One region of the Fusibacter sp. JL298sf-3 genome, then DNA from elsewhere that is predicted to be linked to it. Evidence: riboswitches for the same ligand, from Rfam matches in the RefSeq annotation. Region 1 holds a riboswitch; the other holds the start of a gene.
What was found. A riboswitch is a leader RNA that binds a small molecule or an ion and turns the genes downstream of it on or off. The one in region 1 is predicted to bind FMN.
Positions count from the first base shown of each region.

Region 2: linked by a shared signal. The riboswitch ahead of ACR6HW_RS07330 (hypothetical protein) and the one ahead of ACR6HW_RS08475 (ECF transporter S component) in region 1 are both predicted to bind FMN.

Region 1 is NZ_CM132608.1:1,749,770-1,754,824, reverse strand. It holds gene ACR6HW_RS08490 (aminopeptidase P family protein) at 1-856, opposite strand, end outside; gene ACR6HW_RS08485 (cupin domain-containing protein) at 891-1,238, opposite strand; gene ACR6HW_RS08480 (MATE family efflux transporter) at 1,424-2,800, shown strand; FMN riboswitch at 2,844-2,960, shown strand; gene ACR6HW_RS08475 (ECF transporter S component) at 3,080-3,673, shown strand; gene ACR6HW_RS08470 (MATE family efflux transporter) at 4,092-5,055, shown strand, end outside.
Region 2 is NZ_CM132608.1:1,510,073-1,515,127, reverse strand. It holds gene sucC (ADP-forming succinate--CoA ligase subunit beta) at 1-1,170, shown strand, start outside; gene sucD (succinate--CoA ligase subunit alpha) at 1,151-2,029, shown strand; FMN riboswitch at 2,080-2,198, shown strand; gene ACR6HW_RS07330 (hypothetical protein) at 2,260-2,571, shown strand; gene ribD (bifunctional diaminohydroxyphosphoribosylaminopyrimidine deaminase/5-amino-6-(5-phosphoribosylamino)uracil reductase RibD) at 2,593-3,684, shown strand; gene ACR6HW_RS07320 (riboflavin synthase) at 3,669-4,271, shown strand; gene ribB (3,4-dihydroxy-2-butanone-4-phosphate synthase) at 4,282-5,055, shown strand, end outside.

The DNA of each region.
Region 1 (5,055 bases):
GTTTGAAACGGTCTTTCATCAAGGTGTACAAATGGTAAGGCGTTGAGGCGAAATCGAGGAGCATGCCGGCGGCACAGGACATAGTCGGCAGGTCTTCCACGATGTCTTCGTACAGTTTCACTTTGACGCCGTTGGCGTGTAAGTAATCGACGATGTCTTCGTTGAGTTTCAGCGGATCGACATACAACAGTGTCTCTTCTTCTAATACCAATAGGTACGATAAGAAGTACGGGTTGTTTTCAATGTCGCTGCCGCGCAGGTTCAACAGCCACGCGATGTCGTCGAGTTTTGAAATCAAATGGCAAGTGGCGCCGGCGCTTTTCATGGCCTCGCGCACGCGGCCGATTTTAGAAGCGGTGTCTTCACCGGCGTAGGCGACGTCGTGCAGGTAGACTTTTTCGCATGGGATGTACGGGCGGTCTAGCCAGAGTTTGTCAATGATGTTGGCGGTGTAGTTCAGTGTGACGTCTTTGGCTTTAAAGCATTCCAGCATGCCGAGCACTTCCTGAGTCATCATTTGAAAGCCGTTGAAGCCGATTGTGGCGCCTGCGGGCAATGTCTGTGCGAGCCACTCTTTGTAGCTTGGCACATCGGGCTCCGCCGCTTTAAAGAGGTCGATGCCCGTGCCGCTGAGTTCTTGTGCAGCTTGTATATAGTAGCGGCCATCTGTCCAAAGGCCTTGCTTGTCTTTGGTGACTACCAGTGTGCCGGCAGAGCCTGTAAAGCCGGATGCCCACTGTCTGGTCTTGTAGTGCGCCGGCAGGTATTCGCTGGCGTGTGGATCGCTGGACGGGATGATATATGCGTCGATGTTTTCGTTTGACATCTCTTGCAAGATGTGTTTGATTGTACTCATGTAACAGCCTCCCTTAATTCTGTGATGACAGTGCTTATTTGTGTCCTTCTTCCGGTACGATGCAGAGGAATTTAAACGTCGCATCGCCGGTATTTCTGTATTGGTGCAGAGCGTTTGAAGGCACATAGGCGTAGCTGCCGGCAGTGAGTGGGTGAACGGTGTCGTCTATTAAGACGGATCCCTCGCCTTCAATGACGTAGTTGATATGCGGCCAATCGTGCTGATGTTTAGGCGTGTAGCCGTCTTTTGTGAGTTCCATAGCGCGCATGACGTACCCGTCCCAACCCTCTTGAGGGGAGACCAGCACTTGCATGGCGGCGTTTTTGACTTGTGGATTGTCCACAATTATTTTTTTGGTGTCTTTCATGTTTGAAACGATCATGGCGAACCTCCTTAGGTCGTGTTAAGTTCATTATACTGGATTGTATTTCAATTGCAAAGGCAGTTAAAAAGATTTAAAAAAATATTAATTAGAGGCACGAAACGTTTGTGCTTCGAAATAAATTGTGGTATAATTCATTATGTATTGTTAAAATTATTGAATTTTTAGTTTTTGGGGAGTGGCGCATGGATTACACACAGAAGAGAGAGCTGATTTTAAAGGGCGATATGCGAAAAGTGATTTTCACCCTGTCGCTGCCGATTATGTTAAACAACTTTATTCACACCATATACAACATCACGGATACTTACTTTGTCAGCAAGATAGGCGATGACGCCGTAGCGGGGGTGCAGTTCGTCTGGCCGCTGATTTTTTTGACCATGGCTTTCGGCATCGGCATGAGCGTGGCGAGCTCGGCGCTGATTGCTCAGTACATCGGGGCCCATCGACACGACAAGGCGAAGAAGACGGCGGGACAGGTGATTACGTTGTTGATGCTCATTGCCGGCGTTTTTGGCGTCATTGGCTTTTTTTCGGCGCCGCATGTCGTGCGCTTAATGGGGGCGACAGGTACGCTTCTCGACAGCGGCGTCGCGTATCTCAAAATTATGTTTCTGGGCTTGCCGGCGACGTTTTTGATGAACGCGTTTAATGCGATTAAACAAGGGCAAGGGGATACGGTGTCGCCACTTAAAATTGGCGGTGCCTCCGTAGCGGTAAACATGGTCCTCGATCCGATTTTTATCTTTGTCCTCGACCTCGGTATTGAAGGGGCGGCCATGGCGACGATTCTGTCTACCGGCGTTTTTGCCCTCTACGGCATTTTAAAATCTTTTGATGAGAAGCAGAGTTTGATGCTGGAATTTAAAGATTTGAAACCCAATTGGCCCGTTATGGGGGAGATTGTCAGGATTGGTCTGCCGTCTTCTGCAGGGCAGGCGACGACGGCTTTCGGCTTTACGGTGCTCAATGTGTTCTTGGTGGATTTGGGCAAGGTGACGCTGACGGCTTTTGCTATCGGTAACCGCATCAGTTCTCTGATTATGATGCCTGCTATGGGTATCGGCAGTGCACTGGCCACGGTGGTCGGTCAAAATCTCGGCGCTGAGAATGTGCCTCGGGCAAAGAAGGCTGTGCGCGAAAGTGTGTTGCTGTCGACGGTGATGTTGCTCATCGGCGGGCTGGTGCTGTACCCGTTTACCGATACGATTGTGAAGGGGTTCTCTAAAAACCCAGAGATTATCGCCAGTGGCACAGAATATTTGAAGATTTTGTTTTTGACGGTGCCGCTGATGGGCTATTTTCAGATTTTAATCGGCGTTTTCCAAGGTTCCGGACACACGTTTTCGGCAATGCTGATTATGATGGGGAGACTTTGGGGCCTTCGGATTCCAATGGTGATGTTTTTCAGTCGCCAAGCGAGTTTTGGGCCGTCTAGCATTTGGTACGCCATGATTTTCAGCAATTTAATTATCTGTTTAATCGGCCTGGGCATCTATATGACGGGGCGTTGGCAGACGAAGGTCATCAAACCGAAGAAGGTTGTGGTGGCGCGGTCGTAAGACTATTGACAAACGAAAAAAATGTGCTAATATAAGAGTATAAATGAGTCTTCAGGGCGGGGTGTAAGTCCCCACCGGCGGTAGAGCCCGCGAACCGAAAGGTTGATCCGGTTAGATTCCGGAGCCGACAGTTATAGTCTGGATGAGAGAAGCGATTTATGTTTTTTGATGATTATCAGCCCCTGAAGTGCATGCTTTAGGGGTTTTTTGTCGGGGTTCGCCCCCTGTGAAGAAGCCTAAAGCCATCTTTAATGTTTAAATAATTAGGAGGTTTTAGAGATGATTGCACATGAAAAACGCGTATTGAGTGTCGGTCAAATGACCAAAATTGCCATGCTGAGTGTTTTGGCTTACGGCTTGATGTTTGTTCACTTTCCCATTCCGATTTTTCCGAGCTTTTTAAAGTTTGACGTCAGCGATATGCCGGCGCTTATCGGTGGTTTTGCCATGGGGCCTTTAGCCGGTGTCCTCGTCACGGCGGTGAAAAACTTGCTCCACTTGCTTCAAACGGACACGGCTGGTGTCGGCGAGCTCTCCAACTTTTTGGTGGCGAGTGCTTTGATTATTCCCGCCACTTTGATTTATCGTAGAGACAAGTCGAGAAAATCGGCAATTTTGGGACTGATTGCCGGTGTTGTGGCAATGCCGATTGTCGGGGCGTTGACCAACTATTTTATCATTATTCCGTTTTACTCCAATGTGATGCCGATCGATGTGATTATTAAAGCGGGGACAGTTGTCAACCCTAACATTGTGAGTATTAAAAGTTTGATTCTCTACGGCGTGGTGCCGTTTAACTTGCTCAAGGCGGTGGCGACGGCGGGCATAACGCTGTTGCTCTACAAGCGCATATCGCCGATTTTGCAGAAGTAATACAAGTGTTTTTAAAGGTAACGCCAGTCGATGGGATGTCGACTGGCGTTTTTTAACATGCTTTTGGGGACGGTTCTTTTGTGCCAGAATCCACTAAAATTTTACATATTGAGATGCGAGGGGCGGCAGTTAAACGGTTGTAAACGCGCCCCTTTTTGGTGTTTCAGGTGCTCGGCGATAGGGGGTTGTCTCCGGAGAGGTGTTCATCGATGCCGTCGGTGTAGGAGCAGAAAGGGCGCGGGGCTCAAATTGGTGAAAGCCGCTCCTTTACTGAGGTTAGGTGCATGTGTCGCGCCAAAACGGCACAAAAGAACCGTCCCCTTTTTTTAAAAAAAAAGATTCCCCTTTCGTTAAACATTTGATAAACTATTAAGGGTTACGAAATAATAAGGTATCGAGGTGAGAAATGGTCTCGAAAATGACGGTAAGACAAGATATTTTTAAGATGATTACGCCGATACTAATGGCCAATATACTGGAGATGCTCGTGGGGATTATCTCAATGGGACTCATTGGGCACATCGGCGGCATCGCCATTGGCGCCATGGGGCTCTGTCTGCGAGTGCGGGGGCTCGTATGGGCGCTTTACAAAGGGATTGCCATAGGCGTGCAGGTCGTCGTGGCTCAGGCTGTGGGGGTTGAAAACGATGAACGGGTTAAGAAAGCCATGTTGCAGACGGTGGGGTCAATTGTGCTGCTCTCCTTAGTCATTGTCGGCAGTATGTGGCTGTCTCCCGACCCTTGGCTCGGGATATTCGGTGCAGAAGGGGCGCTCTTTGATACGAGCAAAGCGCTGCTGAAAGTCGTGGGCATCGGTTTCCCATTCTTGGGCGTTGTCATTGTGCTCTCAGGGGCCCTACAGGGAAAGGGCGACGCCAAGACGCCGCTGTTTATCACTGGACTGATGAACGTTCTAAACGTGGTGTTGGGATTTGTTTTGGTGAAAGGCCTCTTCGGTTTTCCGGAGATGGGACTTATGGGTGCTGGACTGGCGATGACGTTGGCACAGGTGGTAGCGGCATTGGTTGGACTGGGGCTACTGCTGTCTAAGAAAGGCGTTTTAGGTGGGGCTTCGCCAAAGCACCTCGTGCGCTTTACGCGTTCAGAAATGGTGTCCGTCTATAAGACGGGGTTGCCCAGCGTGTTGGAATCGCTCTTTTGGCAAGTGAGTTCAATTCTTCTGATTCGCGCGATATTGACATATGGCGACGACGCTTTGGCAGCGTATCAGCTGGGCCTTCAGGCGGAGAGCCTCGCGTATATGCCGGCGGCGGGTTTTCAAGTGGCGGCGACGGCGTATATCGGCAAGTATTTGAGCGCCGGTAAACCGGATGTAGCGCGGGCGTATTTCAAAGAAGTGTTGCTTTGGGCTTTCGGCGCCT
Region 2 (5,055 bases), 240 kb from region 1:
TTACTGGAATACCAAGCAAAAGAACTGTTAAAGGGCTATGGCCTGCAATTTGAAAAAGGGGTTGTCGTCACAAAACCGGAAGAGGTGTCGAGGGCACTTGAGCATTTTCACGGTGATTTGGTTGCTGTTAAGGCGCAAATTCGCGCAGGAGGTAGAGGAAAAGCAGGAGGCATTAAGCTTCTGCGCGATCCTTTGGAAATCGAAACGTTCGCAAAGGCACTTTTGGGAACGCGTTTGGCAACCCACCAGACAGCTGATGCCGGCGCGTACGTGGGCGCTTTGTATTTGGAAAAAGCTTGCACAATCGAACGAGAATTTTATTTGAGCTTTATGTTGGATAGGGCTTCTAAAAGTATCGCTCTGGTCTTTTCAGGGCGTGGCGGCGTAGAAGTCGAAAGCGTGTCTGAAAACGATCGACATCGCTGTGAAATCGACACCCATTTGGGGATTCAGAGTTACCACGTCCAAGCGGTGCTCAACGCCTTTCAGCTGTCAGACGCGTATCGATTTAAAGTGACTAAACTGCTCACCGCTTTGCTCGATGCCTTTTTAAGCCACGATGCAACTCTGCTGGAAATCAATCCTTTGGTATTGACCAAAGAGGGTAACCTACGCGTTCTCGATGTAAAACTTTCTATAGATGACAACGCGCGATATAGGCAAAATACCTACGTCACTCCAGACGTCCATCACGATTCCAGTGAACGTGAAGCAGAGGCGCTGGGCGTATCGTATGTGAAACTCGGAGGCAATATCGGCTGTCTCGTCAACGGCGCCGGGCTGGCGATGGCGACGATGGATACGCTGGAACTCGCCGGCGGTCGCACGGCCAATTTTTTAGATGTCGGCGGCAGCGCCACCAGTGAAATGGTCAAGGCTTCAATTGCGTTAATCCTCAAAGACCCTTCTGTGGAAGGCTTGTTTGTCAATATATTTGGTGGGATTATGCAGTGCGATACCATTGCATCGGCATTGGTTGAAGCGCAGGAAGAAATGGCAATCGGGATTCCCATAGTCGTTCGACTGGAAGGGCGCAACAAGGCTGAGGGGATGGAACTGCTGAGCCGTTCTTCTAAAGCCGTTTATCCGGCGGCGACACTAGACGCCGGTGTCGATTGCATTGTGGACTTGGTCAAGCGAGGAGGGCATCATGAGCGTATTTGTCAATAGGATGGATAAAATTATCGTACAGGGAATTACCGGACGCGCGGCACAGCTGCACACAAAGGCCATGCTCGACTACGGGACGAACATCGCAGGGGGCGTGACCCCTGGAAAAGGCGGTCGAGAAGTGCACGGTGTGCCTGTTTTCAACTTGGTTTCAGAAGCGGTTAAAAAGACCGGTGCCAATACGTCTATTATCTTTGTCCCCCCTGCCTTTGTAAAAGAGGCGATTTTAGAAGCTGTTGACGGTGGCATTCGCCAAATTGTTTGCATTACAGAGCACGTGCCGGTTCACGATGTGCTCGTCGCGGAAAAATACGCGCGCAGCAAAGGCGTGCGGTTAATCGGCCCCAACTGTCCGGGGATTATTGTGCCGGAAGAACAATTGATAGGCATTATGCCCGGTGCGATCCACAGACGCGGGAACATCGGCATCGTTTCGCGTTCAGGGACTTTAACCTATGAAGCGGTTGCTGTTCTCACTGAAAATGGCTTTGGGCAGTCGACTGTTGTGGGCATTGGCGGCGATCCGATTAAAGGGGTGGACTTTGTTGAGGTTTTAGAGGCCTTTGAAAAAGATCTGCACACAGACGCCGTTATACTGATTGGTGAAATTGGCGGCGAGAGCGAAGAACGTGCTGCAGCTTGGATACAACGACATATGCAAAAGCCCGTCGTCGGTTTTATTAGCGGAAAATCTGCGCCGAAGGGCAAGACGATGGGACACGCAGGGGCAATTGTTTCCGGTGGTACTGGAACGGCGGAATCAAAGACGATTGCACTTGAAAATGCCGGTGTTAAAATGGCACATCGACTCAATGAAATTGTCCCGATTCTTAAAAAAATCGGTGTAAAAAACAGCTAAAAAAACACCTTGACATTTTTTTCTCAATATGGTAGATTGATTAAAACTTAATAGTTCTTCAGGGCAGGGTGAAATTCCCGACCGGTGGTTAAAGTCCACGAGCTGCTCAAGCAGCTGACTTGGTGCAATTCCAAGACCGACAGTAAAGTCTGGATGGGAGAAGAGAAAACAGCGTCTTTTTAAGTGCATTAACCCCTGATTTTCAAGTGAAATCAGGGGTTTTTTAAACAGTGAGATTTGAGCCGATAGGCAAAAGTTGTTTTAGCGGTTTAAACTGTTGTTGTGCGGTAGCGTTTGAGTTTATAGTCGTTATCGCTAGACCACTTAAAGCAGATGCAGGTGCCGAAAACTTTGGCAAAAAAATCACGAAGCTCCCAATAGGGGGCTTTTTTATTTGGACAACAAGGGGCGAGCTCAAAGCCTTTTTGCGGGTGTTCAACGCGAGAAGGCCGTTTGATGCGCTGAAAACGCATCAAATGTTGTTGACAACTGCAGTTGCATCATACTATTTCCACAAGATTAAGCGCTCTGAAGACTTCTAGAGTTTTTTTAGGAGGTGGCAAATGAAAGAAAAATGGATGTCAAAAGCATTGGCGCTGGCTGAAAAAGGCGCCGGTAGCGTGTGGCCCAATCCACTTGTGGGAGCTGTCATTGTGAAAGACGGCGTGTGTATTGGCGAGGGGTATCACGCCGAGTTCGGCGGGGCGCACGCGGAAATATGCGCACTGGCGTCGGCGACAGAATCGGTACAAGGGGCCGTGATGTACGTAACCCTAGAGCCCTGTGCACATACGGGGAAGACGCCGCCGTGCACCGATGCCTTGATACAGGCGGGCATACGAAAAGTATATGTGGCGATGCGCGATCCCAATCCGGTGGTGTCGGGCAAAGGGGTTGAAGCGCTTCGAAACAGTGGCATCGAGGTGGAAATCGGTTTGCTTGGGAAAATCGCAGGCGCTTTAAATACCGGGTATTTGCATTGGCTTAAGTACAAGCGCCCGAAGGTCAGAGCCAAATACGCCATGACACTCGATGGCAATTTGGCGACGTGCAACGGGGACGCCTTTTGGATTTCCAATGAAGTGAGCAGACGTCATGCACATGGTCTTAGGGCGGAATCATCGGCAGTGGTTGTTGGCGTCGGCACCGTGCTTATGGACAACCCTGCATTAACTGTTCGATATGGGGCTATAGAGAAACAACCTCATCGAGTGGTGGTAGACCCATCGGCAAAAACGCCTGAAGACGCGCTGATGCTTGAGGTGAAAGGTGGCCCGGTTCACATCTTTACGAGTGTTGATGCACCAGTGGAAAACCGTCGGGCTTTGGAACGCAAAGGGGCACAAGTGCACGTCCTCGAGCCACTGACTGTTCATACGCTCTTAAAGGCGCTCGTGAAATTGCGACTGGAAAAAGTGCTCGTAGAAGGCGGCGGTAAAACGCACGGGGCCTTTTTTAGAGAGGGCTATGTCGACGATCTTTCGGTGTACATTGCGCCGAAACTTTTGTTAGGTGCGGGCGTTTCACCTATCGCCGGTGAAACTGTAGCGCAAGTGGCGCACGCGCTGCCGCTTGCATCATGCGAAGTGTTACAGCTTGCCGGAGATGTTATCGTACAGGGGCATATTGAGGAGGTGACATGTTTACAGGACTGATTGGTGATGTTGGGTGTGTTAAAAATGTTCTCAAACGTCGAGGTGCTTGCACGCTGACCATTTCTTCGACAATGGATGTGGCCATCGGCGATAGCGTCTGCACCAGTGGCGCCTGTTTAACTGTGACGGAACAAGTTAAAGGCGGTTTTAAAGCCGATGTGATGCCGGAGACGTTAAGAAAGAGCAAGCTGAGTCGTTTAAAGGCCGGAGACAGAGTTAATTTAGAGCAGGCACTGGCAGTGGGGACACGATTAGACGGACATCTCGTTTCAGGACATGTCGACGAGGTGTTAACCGTTGCAAGCATCCGTCGAGAGGGCAATGCGGTTCGACTTGTGTTCAGGGGAACAGCTAGAACCTATCAGAACACGGTACCCATGGGGTCTATTGCTATAGACGGGGTGAGCTTAACTGTTGCAGATAGGTCGCCACGACAAGTTGTAGTGTCTATTATTCCCCATACGTATGCGGCGACGACGTTGAGTCGACTAAAGTGTGGACACAGCGTCAATGTTGAGTACGACGGACAAGTGAAATCCAGTGTGGCGTTAACTGAGGCGATGCTTAGTGCAGCTGGTATCTTATAGGAGGTCGAAGATGTTTATAGAAGTTGTAGAAGCGATGGACTTGTTGAAAAAAGGTGAGATGATCGTCGTAGTTGACGATGAGAACCGAGAAAATGAAGGCGATTTACTGATGCTGGCAGAAGCGGCGACGCCGGAGCATATCAATTTTATGGCGCGTTGGGGAAAGGGGCTCATCTGTATGCCGATGACCTCTGAACGCCTTGAAGCCCTGGACATTGAAGACATGGTGACCGTTAATACAGATAGCAAACAGACGGCGTTTACGGTTTCGGTAGATGCTAGAACGACACACACGGGGATTAGCGCTTATGAACGGGCGGAGACTGTTCAAAAGTTAATGGACGACGAAGCAACCGGTGCCGACTTTACGAAGCCGGGGCATATCTTTCCACTTAGGGCGCGTAGCGGCGGCGTATTAGAACGTGCCGGCCATACGGAAGCCGCTGTTGATTTGGCGCGCCTTTGCGGTGCGGCACCGGCAGGGGTTATTTGCGAAATCATGCGCGACGACGGCCATATGGCGCGGCTGGATGACCTCAAAATTTTTTGTGAGAAGCACGGGCTAAAATGCCTTAAAATTGAGAGTTTAATCGCCTATTGTCAAAATGCGGTGGAAGTCGCGGTGAGTACACCGCTTCCAAGTCGATATGGAGCGCTGACGGTGAAGGGCTTTCAAAATCATTTAGGCGATTTAGAGGACTTTGCCGTGGTCAAGATGAGCGAGAGTGAAAAGCCACCACTGGTGCGCATCCATTCTGCCTGTATGACGGGCGATGTCTTGGGG